3 regions of the Paenarthrobacter sp. CAP02 genome follow, and region 2 is predicted to be linked to each of the others. Evidence: riboswitches for the same ligand, from Rfam matches in the RefSeq annotation. Region 2 holds a riboswitch; each other region holds the start of a gene.
What was found. Region 2 has a riboswitch for S-adenosylmethionine ahead of metX (homoserine O-acetyltransferase MetX). Riboswitches for the same ligand answer to the same signal wherever they lie in the genome.
Positions count from the first base shown of each region.

Region 1 (4,560 bases), on a different contig from region 2:
ATCCTCCAGCCAGCCGCCGCTCAAAAGTCGACGAACAGCAGCGGCCGAGTCCCGCTGCCCGTTCACTGCCTTGGCTGCCTGGATCGCCGGCGAAAACGGGCTGAGGTTCCCACCGCCGTCGTACCTTGCGATGGTCTCAAGGGACAAGGAAAGCGCGACGTCGGCAAGTTCGGCCAGGTGCCGCAGTCGCCTAAGGACCAGGGCACCGACGCCCACGGAGTAGGAGTTTGCGCTCACCAGCGACAGGGCTTCACCGGCTGCGAGAGTGAGGGGCTGCAGCCCGGCGTCAGCGAGCGCTTTGGAACCCGGGACCAAGGTGCCGTGGACGTCGAACGCTTCACCTTCGCCAAGGGCCACGGCCGCGACAGCGGCGAGCTGGGTGAGGTCCGATGAGCCCACTGAGCCCTCGAAAGGGATGGCGGGGTGGACGCCGCGGTTCAGGAGTTCGGCATAGAAACGGGCCGTCTCGGGACGCACTCCTGAGCCACCACGGCTGAATCCCACAAGGCGGGCAAGAATGACGGCCCGGGCGGCGGCGCGGTCCAGATATGGGCCCACGCCGCTGTTGTGATACCGGACAACCTGAACCTGATAGCTGAGGATCGACTTGTCCTCCACAACGGTGTCACGACCGGATCCCAGCAGGGTATTGAGCCCGTAGACCCGCTGGCCGGACGCCGCAGCCTGCTCCAAGATCTCCCGGGATCGGCCGATCAAAGTCAACGCATCATGGTTGAGTTTCACGTGAAACGAGTCGTCGCTAGCTGCCAGGGCCAAGCGTTCAGCGCGTATCGGGGCCGTTCCTATCACCAGGGTCCCTGCATCATCGGACGTCATCAGAAGTCCAGGAGGTTCTGCCGGAATCCGCCGTTGCCGTAACTCTTCCTCAACAGCCCCCGCCGGCGCAGCTCAGGGGTGAGTTTGTCCAGCACTCCATGCACCGTCACGGGATCAACGAAGCCGGAGAAAAGGAACCCATCTCCGCCCACCGCGGAGCCGGACTCCTCGAGGTAGTCGGCGATTTCGCCCACCGTACCGATGATCGAGTCCCCTGCCCCACCGCTGCGGGCTTGCAGGATCTGGCGAAGCGTGGAACCTGGCGGCGCGGCTTTTGCGAAGTGCTCCAAGGTCCCTTGGTTGCTGTTGGTCGTCAGCTCGGGCAACGGGGCATCGAGGTCGAACTGCTTGAAGTCGATCACGGAGAGGTAGGAGATGGAGTTGAGCTGGCTGTCGATGTCGCGTTGGGTGAGCTCACGCCGCTGGGCACGCAGTTCCTCGGCTTCGGCAGCGGAACCGACCACCGTGGGCTTGAGGACAAACAAGACCTTCACGTCATCAGGGTTCCTGCCGGCCTTCGCGGCCTCGGCGCGGATCGAGTCCCGGTACGCTTTCATCCCGTCCACACCACGTGCCAGGGCGATCGCCACATCGGCATGTCCGCCGGCGAACGCCTTGCCGCGGGGTGAAGCCCCCGCCTGAACCAACACGGGCTCCTCCGGCAGGGGCGCCGTGTTCAGCGGGCCCCGGACCTTGAAGAAGTCGCCTTCATGGTTGATCGGGTGAACTTTGGTGTGGTCGGCGAATACCCCGGCGGAAACGTCCTCCAGCACGGCGCCTGGTTCCCAACTCCGCCAAAGCCGCCTCACGACGTCGACGAATTCCTCCGCCTTCTCGTACCGCAGGTCATGTTCAATCTGCTGGTCCAGTCCGTAGTTTTGCGCCGCGAGGTCGCTGCCGGACGTCACCACGTTCCAGCCAAGCTGACCCTCTGAGAAGTGCTGCAAGGTGGCCAGCAGCCGGGCGGCAGTGAAGGGCGGATAGAAGGAAGCGCTGACCGTGGGCACGATCCCGAGGTGCTCTGTCGCGGAGAGCAGGTAGGGAACCAACGCGAGGGGGTCGTGCTTGGGTGCGAAGGATGCATGCGCCAGGGACACCTCGGCCGTACCGCCGTAGGTATCAGGAACGGTAAGCGAGTCCTCGATGATGAACAGGTCGAGCCCGGATCGCTCGAAGGCCCGCACGGCCTCCTGGTACAGGGCAGGCTTCTTCCAGTCATAGCCCAGCCCGTAGCCGGGCGTCCCCCAACCCTGAACTCCGAATCCGTGGCCCACGAACCATCCAAAATGCAGCATGGGCTTGAGTGTAGGACTGCTCTGTTCGTTCACCGCGACCTGGTTTCTTGCGAAGTTACAGGGGGACGTACTGCGTCAATTATGCTCCCGGGACGTCATAAATGGGCCCTGCCACAGCACCCTCCGGTTACGCAACATGACGGCGGGCAAACCTCCGCCACATGCAGCCCGGGCGCCCTGAATGCTACGTTTTTCTTGAGTAATGAGTACCAGCGCGAAGCCCTGACTTGCTGGTCGGCAACCCTCTCTCCGGCGGGGTGCCTCAGGTGACTACTCGGCGTATCGGACAAATTCGAACTGCAAGCGTGACTGAGGAGCACCAGCAATGCCTGAACCCACTGAAGAAAAACTTTCCTACCGCCTGATCACAGGCCCGGACACCCGCGATTTCTGCGAGCGGATCAGCTCCGCACTCGCCGAGGGCTATGTGCTCCATGGCAGCCCGGCAGCCACCTTTAATGGCACGGACGTCATCGTCGCCCAGGCAATCGTGCTTCCCGCAGCGATCGCCCACGCAGACGCCGCCGTGGCCGACGCCGTCGACCAGCTTGAAAATGACGACGACGAAGCATTCGAGGGCCACGCATGAGCTACGCAGGTGACCTGACCCCGCAGGACGCGTGGGCCAAACTTGAGGCGGGTGCCATCCTGGTGGATGTCCGTACCGAGGGCGAATGGGCCCACATCGGTATCCCGGACACCAAAGCTACGGACAACGATCCCCTGTTCATCCAGTGGAACCTCGCCGGCGGCATCCCCAACTCCCGCTTCATCGAGGACCTGCGGCAGCAAGCGCCCGAAGACGACGGCGTGGAGCTGGTCTTCCTGTGCCGCTCCGGCCAGCGTTCAATCGCTGCAGCCATCGCCGCAACCCAGGCAGGCTTCACCGCGTACAACGTCCTTGAGGGCTTTGAAGGCGAGCCTGACCGCTATGGCGAGCGCACTGTAAATGGCTGGAAAAACCGTGGCCTACCAACGAACCTGGGGACCGACTAAGTGACTTTCAATCCCGACGCCGCTGGCTGGAATCCTGATACCCAGGCCGTCCGTGGCGGTCTTGACCGCACCAACTTCCAGGAAACGTCCGAGGCCGTTTTCCTGAACTCCGGCTTCGTCTACGAATCGGCTGCCGCTGCCGAACGTGCCTTCACCGGTGAGGACGAGCGATTCGTCTACTCCCGTTACGGAAACCCCTCCGTGGCCACCTTCCAGGAACGGCTCCGCCTGCTGGAGGGCACCGAAGCTTGCTTTGCGACGGCGTCCGGCATGTCTGCGGTATTCACCGCCTTGGGTGCCCTGCTGGCTGCCGGTGACCGCGTAGTCGCCGCCCGCTCCCTGTTCGGGTCCTGCTTCGTGATCCTCAACGAAATTCTTCCGCGCTGGGGCGTGGAGACAGTATTCGTTGATGGACCCGACCTGGACCAGTGGCGTGAAGCCCTGTCCAAGCCCACCACGGCCGTGTTTTTCGAATCCCCGTCCAACCCCATGCAGGAGATCGTCGACATCGCCGCCGTCAGCGAGCTGGCGCATGCCGCCGGCGCGACCGTCGTCGTCGACAATGTCTTTGCCACTCCACTGCTGCAGCGGTGTGGTGAGCTGGGCGCCGACGTGATCGTGTATTCCGGCACCAAGCACATCGACGGCCAGGGCCGCGTTCTTGGCGGCGCCATCCTGGGCACCAAGGAGTTCATCGACGGCCCGGTCAAGCAGCTCATGCGGCACACCGGACCTTCGCTGTCCGCGTTCAACGCCTGGGTGCTGACCAAGGGGTTGGAGACCATGGGGCTGCGCGTGAATCACAGCTCTGCGTCCGCTTTGAAGATCGCGGAATGGCTCGAGCAGCAGCCCGCCATCAGCTGGGTCAAGTACCCGCTGTTGAAGTCGCACCCGCAATACGAGCTCGCGGCAAAGCAGATGAAGGCCGGCGGTACGGTCCTGACATTCGAGCTTTCGCCGTCGGCTGGACGTTCCGCGAAGGAGGCCGCCTTCGCTTTGCTGGACGGCCTCGGAGTCATCGACATCTCCAACAACCTTGGCGACTCCAAGTCCCTCATCACCCACCCGGCCACGACGACCCACCGGGCCATGGGTCCGGAGGGCCGCGCAGCAATTGGGCTAAGCGATGGCGTGGTTCGCCTGTCCGTGGGCCTGGAGGACGTCGACGACCTCATCCTGGATCTGGAGAAGGCCCTCAAACAGGTCTGAACCTGCGTGGCTTAGTCCTGGAAGTACTCGATTTTCGCGCCGATGGTGTTCAGTCGCTCTGCCAGGTCCTCGTATCCACGCTCGATCACGTAGATGTTGCGCAGCTCGGACGTTCCCCGGGCCGCCAGCATCGCCAGGAGCAGGCAGGCTGCCGGACGCAGGGCCGGCGGGCAGCCGATTTCCGCGGCACGCCACTTGGTGGGTCCGTTGACGTAGATCCGGT
Region 1 is NZ_JBEEII010000014.1:88,453-93,012, reverse strand. Features, by position in the region: gene ABHM97_RS19660 (aromatic amino acid ammonia-lyase) at 1-837, opposite strand, end outside; gene ABHM97_RS19655 (NtaA/DmoA family FMN-dependent monooxygenase) at 837-2,165, opposite strand; SAM riboswitch class IV at 2,331-2,444, shown strand; gene ABHM97_RS19650 (DUF1737 domain-containing protein) at 2,458-2,721, shown strand; gene ABHM97_RS19645 (rhodanese-like domain-containing protein) at 2,718-3,128, shown strand; gene ABHM97_RS19640 (O-succinylhomoserine sulfhydrylase) at 3,129-4,337, shown strand; gene ABHM97_RS19635 (UDP-N-acetylglucosamine 1-carboxyvinyltransferase) at 4,349-4,560, opposite strand, start outside.
Region 1: another riboswitch for S-adenosylmethionine. It lies ahead of ABHM97_RS19650 (DUF1737 domain-containing protein); the one in region 2 lies ahead of metX (homoserine O-acetyltransferase MetX).

Region 2 (4,560 bases):
CGGGCGGTGGAAGGCGGGGCCCACAAGACCCGCGAAGAGCTCGCCGCGATCCTTGGTGCCGCCGGTTTACCCAACAAGGGGCTGCCGTTCATCTATCAACTCATGCACGCGGAAATCAGCCGGATACTGGTCAGCGGCACCCCCGTCCGATCCTCGGGTGGTGCGCTGAAACAGACCTATGCCCTGTTCGACGAACGGATCACGGGTTCCACGGGCGGGCCACTGACCGGCACGGACCGTGAACAGGCCCTCGGGCAGCTGGCCCTGCGGTACTTCGCCAGCCGCGGACCTGCCACCGTGAAGGACTGCGCAGCCTGGTCCGGGCTCACCATGAAGGACGTAAAGCTGGGGCTCGATGTTGCCCGTGAGCTCTCTCCCGGAACGCTCGGGTCGGCCTCTTTCGATGGGTTGGAATTTCACCTCGCCTCCGAAGAAGTCGAGGGGCTTTCCGGGCCGCGCCACGAGGCGGCACTCCCACGCGTTGACCTCATCCAGTGCTATGACGAGTACGTGATGGGTTACTCCCAGTCACGGCATTACCTCGGCGGAACGGCACCGTACCTTTCCACGGACAACAGCCCCCTGCACGTTGTGCTGGTGGACGGACGATTGGCAGGGTGGTGGCGGCACGGATTCATCAACGGCGTCTGCGAACTCGACATCAGGATGGACCGGCCCACGACGCCGGATGAGCAAACCGCCCTGGACGCCGAAGTGGAGCGATACGGACGCTTCCTTGGCCTCCCGACCAAAAGGGCATGAGGCGTCAGGGCTAAGCTGGGATCAGACCTAGGAGGCCTGAACCGTGAACAATCTGATCTTCTGGATCATCGTCTGCTCGTGGGTGATTCCCTTTGGGATCCGCTTGTACAACCGCTCGCGCGCCCGCAGGCTCCAGGACAATAGCTTCCGCGGGCCGGGATATCCACCCCAGGGCTACCCGCCGCAGAACCTCCCCGGCCCGGGATATCCACCCCAGGGCTATCCGCAGCAGGGGTACCCCGGGTACCCCACCGACCCGGCCGTCATCCGCCCGGCTGATCAGGCACCGCAGGCGGCTCCGCCGTCGAGCCCTTCATCCCCGATGCCAACACCCCCACCCACCCCTTCGGAGCCGCATGGCTTTAGGGCACGGAAGCTGGCCGAGCTTGACGCGAAGTTCAGCAACGGCGAAATCGCCATGGAGGACTACATGAAGCAGCGCGGCGACATCATGAACGGCTAAATGCCGCTTCAGGAGGCGGACTGGGAAAAGAAGGCCTGGTGGAGTTGCGCGGACAGTTGGCCGATTTCGGTCAGGAAGCCGTCGTGGCCAATCGGGGCTTCGATGACGTGGACCGGAACCTTCCCGGGAAGCGCGGCCGCCAATTCCCGCGATTGTGCGGGGAAGTAAAGCCTGTCACTGTCCACCGCCGCAATGAAGAACTGCGCAGTGGTCCGGGACAGTGCGTCTCGGAGTGAGCCACGCCCCCTGGTCACGTCGTGGGACATCAGGGCTTCGGTGATGGCAACGTAGCTGTTCGCGTCAAAGCGGCGGACAAGCTTGTTCCCTTGGTGGTCCAGGTAGCTCTCCACTTGGTATCGGCCCCGCTCCGCGAGGACGGCGGCAGCAAGCGGCGTTTCCTGGTGCTGCGGCTCCCGGCCAAACCGGTAATCCAGTTCCAGGGCCGAGCGGTAGGTGATGTGCGCAATCCGGCGGGCCAATGCCAGGCCCTCTTCCGGGGCTGGGCCGCCGTAGTAGTCACCGTTATTGAAGTTCGGGTCCTGCCGGATGGCAAGGGTTTGGGCCTGCGCGAACGCAATCTGCTCGGCCGTGCTGTAGGCGCCGACCGAAATCACAGCGCACCGTTCAACCCGTTCGGGAAATGTCACGGCCCATTCCAGGGCCCTGGCACCTCCCATGGATCCGCCCAGTACGGCATGCCAGGCCTTGATTCCCAAGGTGTCTGCGAGTCGCGCTTCAGCCTCAGTGCTGTCGCGCAGCGTGATCAGCGGGAACCGGGAGCCCCAGGGCTGGCCGTCCGGTGCTTCGGAGGACGGGCCCGTGCTTCCGTAACAGCCGCCCACGATGTTGATGGAGACCACGAAGTACTTGGTGGTATCGATGGTGGCGCCAGGTCCGACGAGTTGTTCCCACCATCCTTCCTCGTCGGTTGCTCCGCGGGCCACATGTGTGCTGCCCGTGAGCGCATGCTCGATAAGCACGGCGTTGGAGGCATCCGCATTGAGCCGGCCCCACGTTTCGTAGGCCAGGACAACGTCCGGAAGGAAACCACCGGCCTCGAGTTCGAGCGAACCGATGCTGGCGTACCTAACCGTGCCGTCCGCTTCCTCGGCTGTGGGTATGGCTGTTGCAGTGATGGTCATTCCTTTGACACCTATTCCTCGCGCTTGCCCGTCGCCTTGCGCGCGAACGGGCCAGGTCTTCACCCGGGGCACCCCACCGCGGAGGAGGGTTGCCGGCCAGCAAGCCGGGGCTACATGCTGGCACTCGTGACCTATAGAAAGAGTGTAGGAAAAACAGGGCCGCTCTGGCGAAGAATATGACAACACTGTGACGGTTTCGGGTCACATCGTTCGCGAGTGGACGCTGCGGAGCACCGCCCTTCGAATATTCGACGGCGCGGGCGGCGCTCCACAGAAGGTGTTCGTTACTGGATCAGGCGGGCTACTAAGCGCCCTTGGCCGCCCTGAAGCCTGCTTCGAGGTCGGCGATGATGTCGTCCACGTGCTCGATGCCAACAGACAGGCGCACCAGGCCCGGTTTGACGCCGGCGATCTCCTGCTGCTCTGCTGTCAACTGGCTGTGCGTTGTGGAGGCCGGGTGGATGACCAGCGAACGCACATCGCCGATGTTTGCCACGTGTGAGTGAAGCTCCAACCCGTCCACGAAGCGCTTGCCGGCTTCGACGCCGCCCTTGATGTTGAATGCGACGATGGCGCCGGTGCCTTTGGGGCCATACTTCCTGCCGCGCTGGTACCACGGGCTGGACGGCAGACCCGCGTAGGCGACCGATTCGACGTCGTCGTGCGCTTCAAGCCACTCCGCCACTTTGGTGGCGTTGGCGACGTGGCGTTCCACGCGAAGGCTCAAGGTTTCCAGCCCCTGGGCGATCAGGAAGGCATTGAAAGGCGCGACGGCGGAGCCCAGGTCCCGGAGCAACTGGACGCGGGCCTTGAGGATGTAGGAGAGGTTTGCGCCGAGCGCCCCGTCCTTGCCGAGGTCGCGGGCGTAGACCAGGCCGTTGTAGCTGGGATCGGGGGTGTTGAAGCCCGGGAACCGCTCGGGGTCCTTGCCGAAGTCGAAGTTCCCCGAATCCACGATCACCCCGGCAATTGCCGAGCCGTGTCCGCCGAGGTACTTGGTGGCGGAGTGCACCACGATGTCGGCGCCCCATTCGATGGGACGGATCAGGTAGGGAGTGGACAGGGTGTTGTCGACAATGAGCGGCACCCCGGCCTGGTGCGCGACCCCTGCGATACCTTCGATGTCCAGGACGTCCTGGCGCGGGTTGGACACTACTTCGCCGAAGAAGAGCTTGGTATTCGGCTGCACGGCGTCACGCCACTGGTCCAGGTTGTCCGGGTCCGCGACGAAGGTGACCGAAATACCGAACTTCTTCAGGGTGTGCGCGAGCAGGTTGTAGGTCCCGCCGTAGAGGCTGGGGCTGGCCACAATGTGGTCGCCCGCCTCGGCGATGTTCAGGATGGCGAACGTCTCCGCCGCTTGTCCGGAGCTGAGCAGGAGCGCGCCGAGGCCCCCTTCAAGGCTGGCGATCCGCTGTTCAACGGCATCCTGGGTGGGGTTTCCGATGCGCGTGTAGATCGGCGCGAGCTCGGCTAGTGCGAAGCGGTTGGCTGCGCTTTCGGCGCTGGGGAACACGAAGGACGTGGTCTGGTAGATCGGCAGCGAACGAGCACCGGTGGCGGCGTCAGGCTCTTGGCCTGCATGGATCTGGCGGGTTTCGAAAGACCATCCTTGGGACATGGAGTTCTCCTGTTCGTGGCACATGGTTTCAACGGAATTGATGAAGTGGTGTGAACTGGGGCCAGTCTAGGAACACCCTGCGGGCCTTGGACAGCTTTGTGACGCCGGTGGAATGATTCGGTCCCCCGGCGTACGTTTGTGACACTGTTGCACCCTTGTGCAATAACATCCCATGTTGGTAAGGCTTGGCTTAGCTGAGACGCCGATCACAAAGTGCCAAGATGATGCCATGCGCATGGATCACGTCTCTTACGCCTGTGAACGAGATGGCCTTTTGGCCACTACCGAACGAATTTCCGCGGCATTGGGAGTGGACGCAGTCCGGGGCGGAGTGCACCCGCGCTTCGGAACCCGGAACATGATCATTCCCCTCGCGGATAACAAGTACCTGGAAGTCGTGGAGGTCCTGGACCACCCGGCTTCCGACAAAGCCCCCTTTGGCCAGGCAGTGCGTGCACGCTCGGCTGCCGGTGGTGGCTGGATGGGCTGGTGCGTCGCCGTTGACGACCTCGCCCCTTTCGAGGAGCGCCTCGGCCGTGCCGCCGTACCCGGTAACCGCAAGTTCCCTGACG
Region 2 is NZ_JBEEII010000002.1:51,166-55,725, forward strand. Features, by position in the region: gene ABHM97_RS03235 (winged helix DNA-binding domain-containing protein) at 1-762, shown strand, start outside; gene ABHM97_RS03240 (hypothetical protein) at 806-1,225, shown strand; gene metX (homoserine O-acetyltransferase MetX) at 1,234-2,367, opposite strand; SAM riboswitch class IV at 2,383-2,499, opposite strand; gene ABHM97_RS03250 (bifunctional o-acetylhomoserine/o-acetylserine sulfhydrylase) at 2,672-4,012, opposite strand; gene ABHM97_RS03255 (VOC family protein) at 4,218-4,560, shown strand, end outside.

Region 3 (4,560 bases), on a different contig from region 2:
TTGTGGACATCTCCTGCGTGCATGATCCGGGACAGCCTGTGGACCCAAGGGATGGACGTGTCCAACTGGTTCCACACCAGACCCATCGTTCCTCCGGGCCTGAGGATCCTGGCGATCTCCGTGCTGGCGGGGAGGGGGTCGCACCAGTGCCATGCCTGCGCAACGCTGACGACGTCGAATGCTGAGTCCGTCAGCCCTGTTGCCTCGGCTGTTCCCACGAGTGCGTTGACCTGCGGATAGCTTTTGCGCAGTTGTTCCAGCATGTCCGGTGAAGGATCGACGGCGGCAACCTCCAGGTTCCGCTGGAGGAGAAGCGACGTGAACTTGCCGGTGCCCGCCCCGATGTCGGCCGCTGTCCGGGCCCCTTGGGGCAGGATCCATTCCAGGGAGTCCATGGGGTATCCGGGGCGCACGCGGTCATAGTGCTCCCCGCCGTCCTGGAAGCTTTGGCCCAGTTCGTGCCTGCGGGTGGCGTGGAGCTTGGGACCGCGTGGTCCTGCTGGTCCGGGAATGACCGCCGGACGACTCGCGGCTCCGGGGGACGGCGTGGACACGCGGAGCTCCTTCACAGGGTTGCCAAAAGGTACCCTACGAATTTACCGCAGCCGTGAAACCCTTTGGTGCGCGGATTCCTAGTCCACAGTGCAGGGCGCCGCGCCTGCCGTGCCCGGAGTATTGGGTGCCCATTCGGGGTAGCTGCGGTGGTCGTTCGCAGGTACCCAGCGGCCTTCGTCCACGACGTAGTCCCAGCCAAGTCCGTTGCGCTTGAGTTCCTCGATGCCTGCCAGCAACCTGGTAGCGTCCTCCAACCGGGAGCCGACGCCGAAGCTTGCCCGCAGCGAACCTGACGGGAGTCCCAGGCGCTTGAGCAGCGGGTGGGCGCAGAACCGGCCATCCCGAAGGCCGACACCGTGTTCCGCCGCGAGGTAGGCGGCGACCAAACCGGCGTCGAAGCCTTCCACGGAGAAGTTGACCACACCGATGGTGTCTGCGGAATCGCTGAAGATCTTGTGGACAGAGACGCCCTCAATCGCTTCCAGGCCTTCAACAAGGTAGGAACGTATGGCCGCTTCATGGGCATGCCATTCCTGCTCATCCAGGCTGGCCAGTACCTGGGTGGCGCGGGCCAGGGTTGCCGCTCCCAGGACGTTGGGAGAACCGCCCTCATGGCGGGCCGGGCCGGTAGCCCAGCTGACCGAATCCAACCGGGCTTCACGGACGGCTCCGCCGCCAGCCAGGTGGGGGACGCCGGCGTCGAGCCAGTCAGGGCGCCCCACCACCACTCCAGCGCCGAACGGAGCGTAGAGCTTGTGGCCGGAGAAGACCAGGTAGTCGATGTCCGCTTCTGCGATGTTGATGCGGCGGTGGGGTGCAAGTTGGGCGGCGTCCACCACGATCCGTGCGCCGAACCCGTGGGCAAGGGCAGCCAGTTCGGCGATGGGGAGGATTTCACCGGTGACGTTGGAAGCGCCGGTGACAGCCAGCAGGCTCACGCCGCCTTGGGCGAGCTCATCGCGGAGTTTGTCCAACGTGGCGGCCAGGGTTGGTGCTGCAACGACGCTTCGGTGGGGCACACCCTGCCAAGGCAGCAGGTTGGCGTGGTGTTCGATGTCCAAGTAAAGAACCTCGCCAGCGACCTGGCCATCAACCACGGGGAGGCATCCGGCCAGCAGGTTCAGGGAGTCCGTGGTGTTGCGGGTGAAAATCACCGAGTCGTCAGCCCGGCCGCCCACGAATTCACGCACAATGTTCCGCGAATTTTCGTAGACGGAGGTGCTGATCTGCGAAGCAAAACCTGCACCGCGGTGAACGCTGGCGTAGTAAGGCAAAACCTCGTTGAGGTGCGCCGAGACGATGGTCAGGGCAGGTGCCGATGCGCCGTAGTCGAGGTTGGCATAACGGACATGGCCGCCCTGGATCAGGGGTGCCTGCAGCTCCGCGCCTGTGACAGCGGCCAGTGGACGTGCTGCAGCAACCGGCACCGCGCTTGCCTCAGCAAACGACGGAATGGTGTTGGCGTTGAACGTAACGGTGCTCATGGGACCTCACTTAAGAGGGACCCCCGCATGGGGGATCCGCGCTTGCCGTATCCGTTCCGGACCGGCCGGGTCGTCACCCGGGGCACCCCACCGCGAATGGAGGGTTGCCGGCCAGCAAACCGGGGTTTAGCGCTGGCACTCGTGACCTGTAAGAAAGGTTAGGGCATACCCTCCAGCCCCTCCAAAGCCGGTGAACATTGTTAAGCGCATTGTTACGTGGAACGAAAAAGTCGTCATTGGGCGAAGATAAAACGGCGGACGGCCCTAAAAGGGGCCATCCGCCGTCGAAAATTTCGTGGTGGTTCGATATGGGCCTTGCCGCAACCGGAGCTAGAGGAGGTCGTCCAGCCCGGGGTTGAGGCGCTTGAGGACCTCCGAATGCAGTATCGAGTTGGTGGCCAACGCGTTACCGCCGAACGGTCCGTCTTCGCCTTCCAGGGACGTGAAGCGTCCGCCGGCTTCGGTGACGATGGGTACCAGGGCGGCCATGTCGTAGAGATTCAGCTCAGGTTCGCAGGCGATATCCACGGCGCCTTCGGCGACCAGGCAATAGGACCAGAAATCCCCGTAGGCGCGAGTACGCCAGATGTCCTCTGTGAGTCCCATGAATTCGTCGAGGTTGCCGCGTTCTTTCCAGCCGGAAAGGCTCGAGTACGACATCGACGCGTCCGCCAACCGGGAGACGTTGGAAACCTTCAGGCGTGTGGCGGAGGCGAGCGAACGGCCCATGTAAGCACCCATGTCCTTGGCTGCCCACCACCGCTTGCCCAGAGCCGGGGCGCTCACTACGCCAACAACCGGTTCGCCTTCATCGACCAGCGCAATCAACGTTGCCCATACCGGAACACCGCGAACGAAGTTCTTGGTGCCATCGATGGGATCGATGATCCAACGACGCGAGCCGTGTCCGCTGCTGCCGAATTCCTCGCCAAGAACGGCGTCGCGGGGGCGGGAACGGGACAGCTGGCCGCGAATCGCTTCCTCCGCGGCCTTGTCCGCATCTGTGACGGGTGTGAGGTCCGGCTTGGTTTCGATCTGCAGGTCCAGTGCCTTGAAGCGATCCATGGTCTGGGCATCTACTGAGTCTGCGAGGACGTGGGCGAGACGCAAGTCATCGTTGTAGGTGGAAACGGGATGGGTCATGCCACCAAACTATCCTGAATCAATGGCCGCAGTGGGGACGTGAAGCCGCCACGATCAGTTGACCGTGCCCAATTCCTTGGCCTCTTTCGCTTCGAGCCGGGGATCGGCCCCAAGCAAGCGACGCAGCGAGGCAAGGCGGGCGACGCCTGAGGGTCCGGCATGGCCTTCGTTGACCCACGCATCCAGTCCGCAATTGATGGCGGTTGCGTCGTGTTTGCAGCCGCGTTCGCAGCCATCCGTGCCGGGCTCCAAGTCGGGGAAGGAGCGCAGAATCCGGTCCGGGTCCACATGGGCCAAACCGAAGGAGCGGATGCCGGGAGTATCGATGATCCAGCTTCCCGTGGGGGCGTCATCGAGTTTAAGGGCCAGGGCCGACGAGGAGGTGTGCCTGCCGCGGCCCGTCACGGCGTTCACGCCGCCAGTGGCGCGTTCGGCACCCGTCAGGGCGTTGACCATGGTGGACTTGCCCACACCGGAATGGCCGAGCATGACAGTTACTTTTCCGCCGAGGTGGGAGCGGAGCTGCGCGACGGCATCCCGGTCCAGGCGGGCAGACAGGCCGTCGTCGGAACGCGCGTCAATGCCGCCGGCCCCTGAATCGGCGGTCCGGCTGATGATTACGGGGAAGTCCAGGCTGAGGTAGTTCGCCAGCAGTTCCGCCGGGTCCTTGACGTCCGCCTTGGTGATGAGCAGCAGCGGCTCGATGCCGGCGTCATACGCGGCCACCAGGGCACGGTCGATGAATCCGGTCCGGGGCTCGGGGTTCGCGGCCGCCACCACCACCACGAGTTGATCGGCATTGGCCACGACCACACGTTCGATCGGATCGGTGTCGTCGGCACTGCGGCGCAGGAGCGTCCTGCGCTCCTCCACCCGGACCAGGCGGGCGAGGGTATCCGGGTCTCCGGAGACATCTCCGACCAGGGCGACGAAGTCACCCGGGACCACGGGGTTACGCCGCAGTTCACGGGCCCGCGCTGCGATGACCAGGCGCTCGTTGTCGGTGTCTTCCCCGACAATTGCCCGGTACCGTCCCCGGTCTACTGTGATGATGCGCCCAATGACGGCGTCATCGTGGCTTGGGCGGTCCTTGGTCCTGGGGCGTGACCCTTTTTTGTTGGGACGGATACGGACATCGGACTCGTCCCAGGAGCGTGCGTCACGGGCCATGGTCAGTTGCCGGCCTCTTCCGCGCCGGCAGTCCCGAGCATTCGAACCCACATGTCCGGGAACTCCGGCATGGTCTTCGACGTCGTGGCGATGTCTTCGACCCTGACGCCTTCGACGGCGAGCCCAAGGATGGCACCCGCTGTGGCCATGCGGTGGTCCGCGTAGCTGTGCACCACGCCGGCGTGCAGGGCTGCCGGCCGGATGACCA
Region 3 is NZ_JBEEII010000004.1:169,301-173,860, forward strand. Features, by position in the region: gene ABHM97_RS08555 (class I SAM-dependent methyltransferase) at 1-512, opposite strand, end outside; gene ABHM97_RS08560 (aminotransferase class V-fold PLP-dependent enzyme) at 633-2,039, opposite strand; SAM riboswitch class IV at 2,073-2,186, opposite strand; gene hisN (histidinol-phosphatase) at 2,370-3,182, opposite strand; gene rsgA (ribosome small subunit-dependent GTPase A) at 3,237-4,352, opposite strand; gene aroA (3-phosphoshikimate 1-carboxyvinyltransferase) at 4,355-4,560, opposite strand, start outside.
Region 3: another riboswitch for S-adenosylmethionine. It lies ahead of ABHM97_RS08560 (aminotransferase class V-fold PLP-dependent enzyme); the one in region 2 lies ahead of metX (homoserine O-acetyltransferase MetX).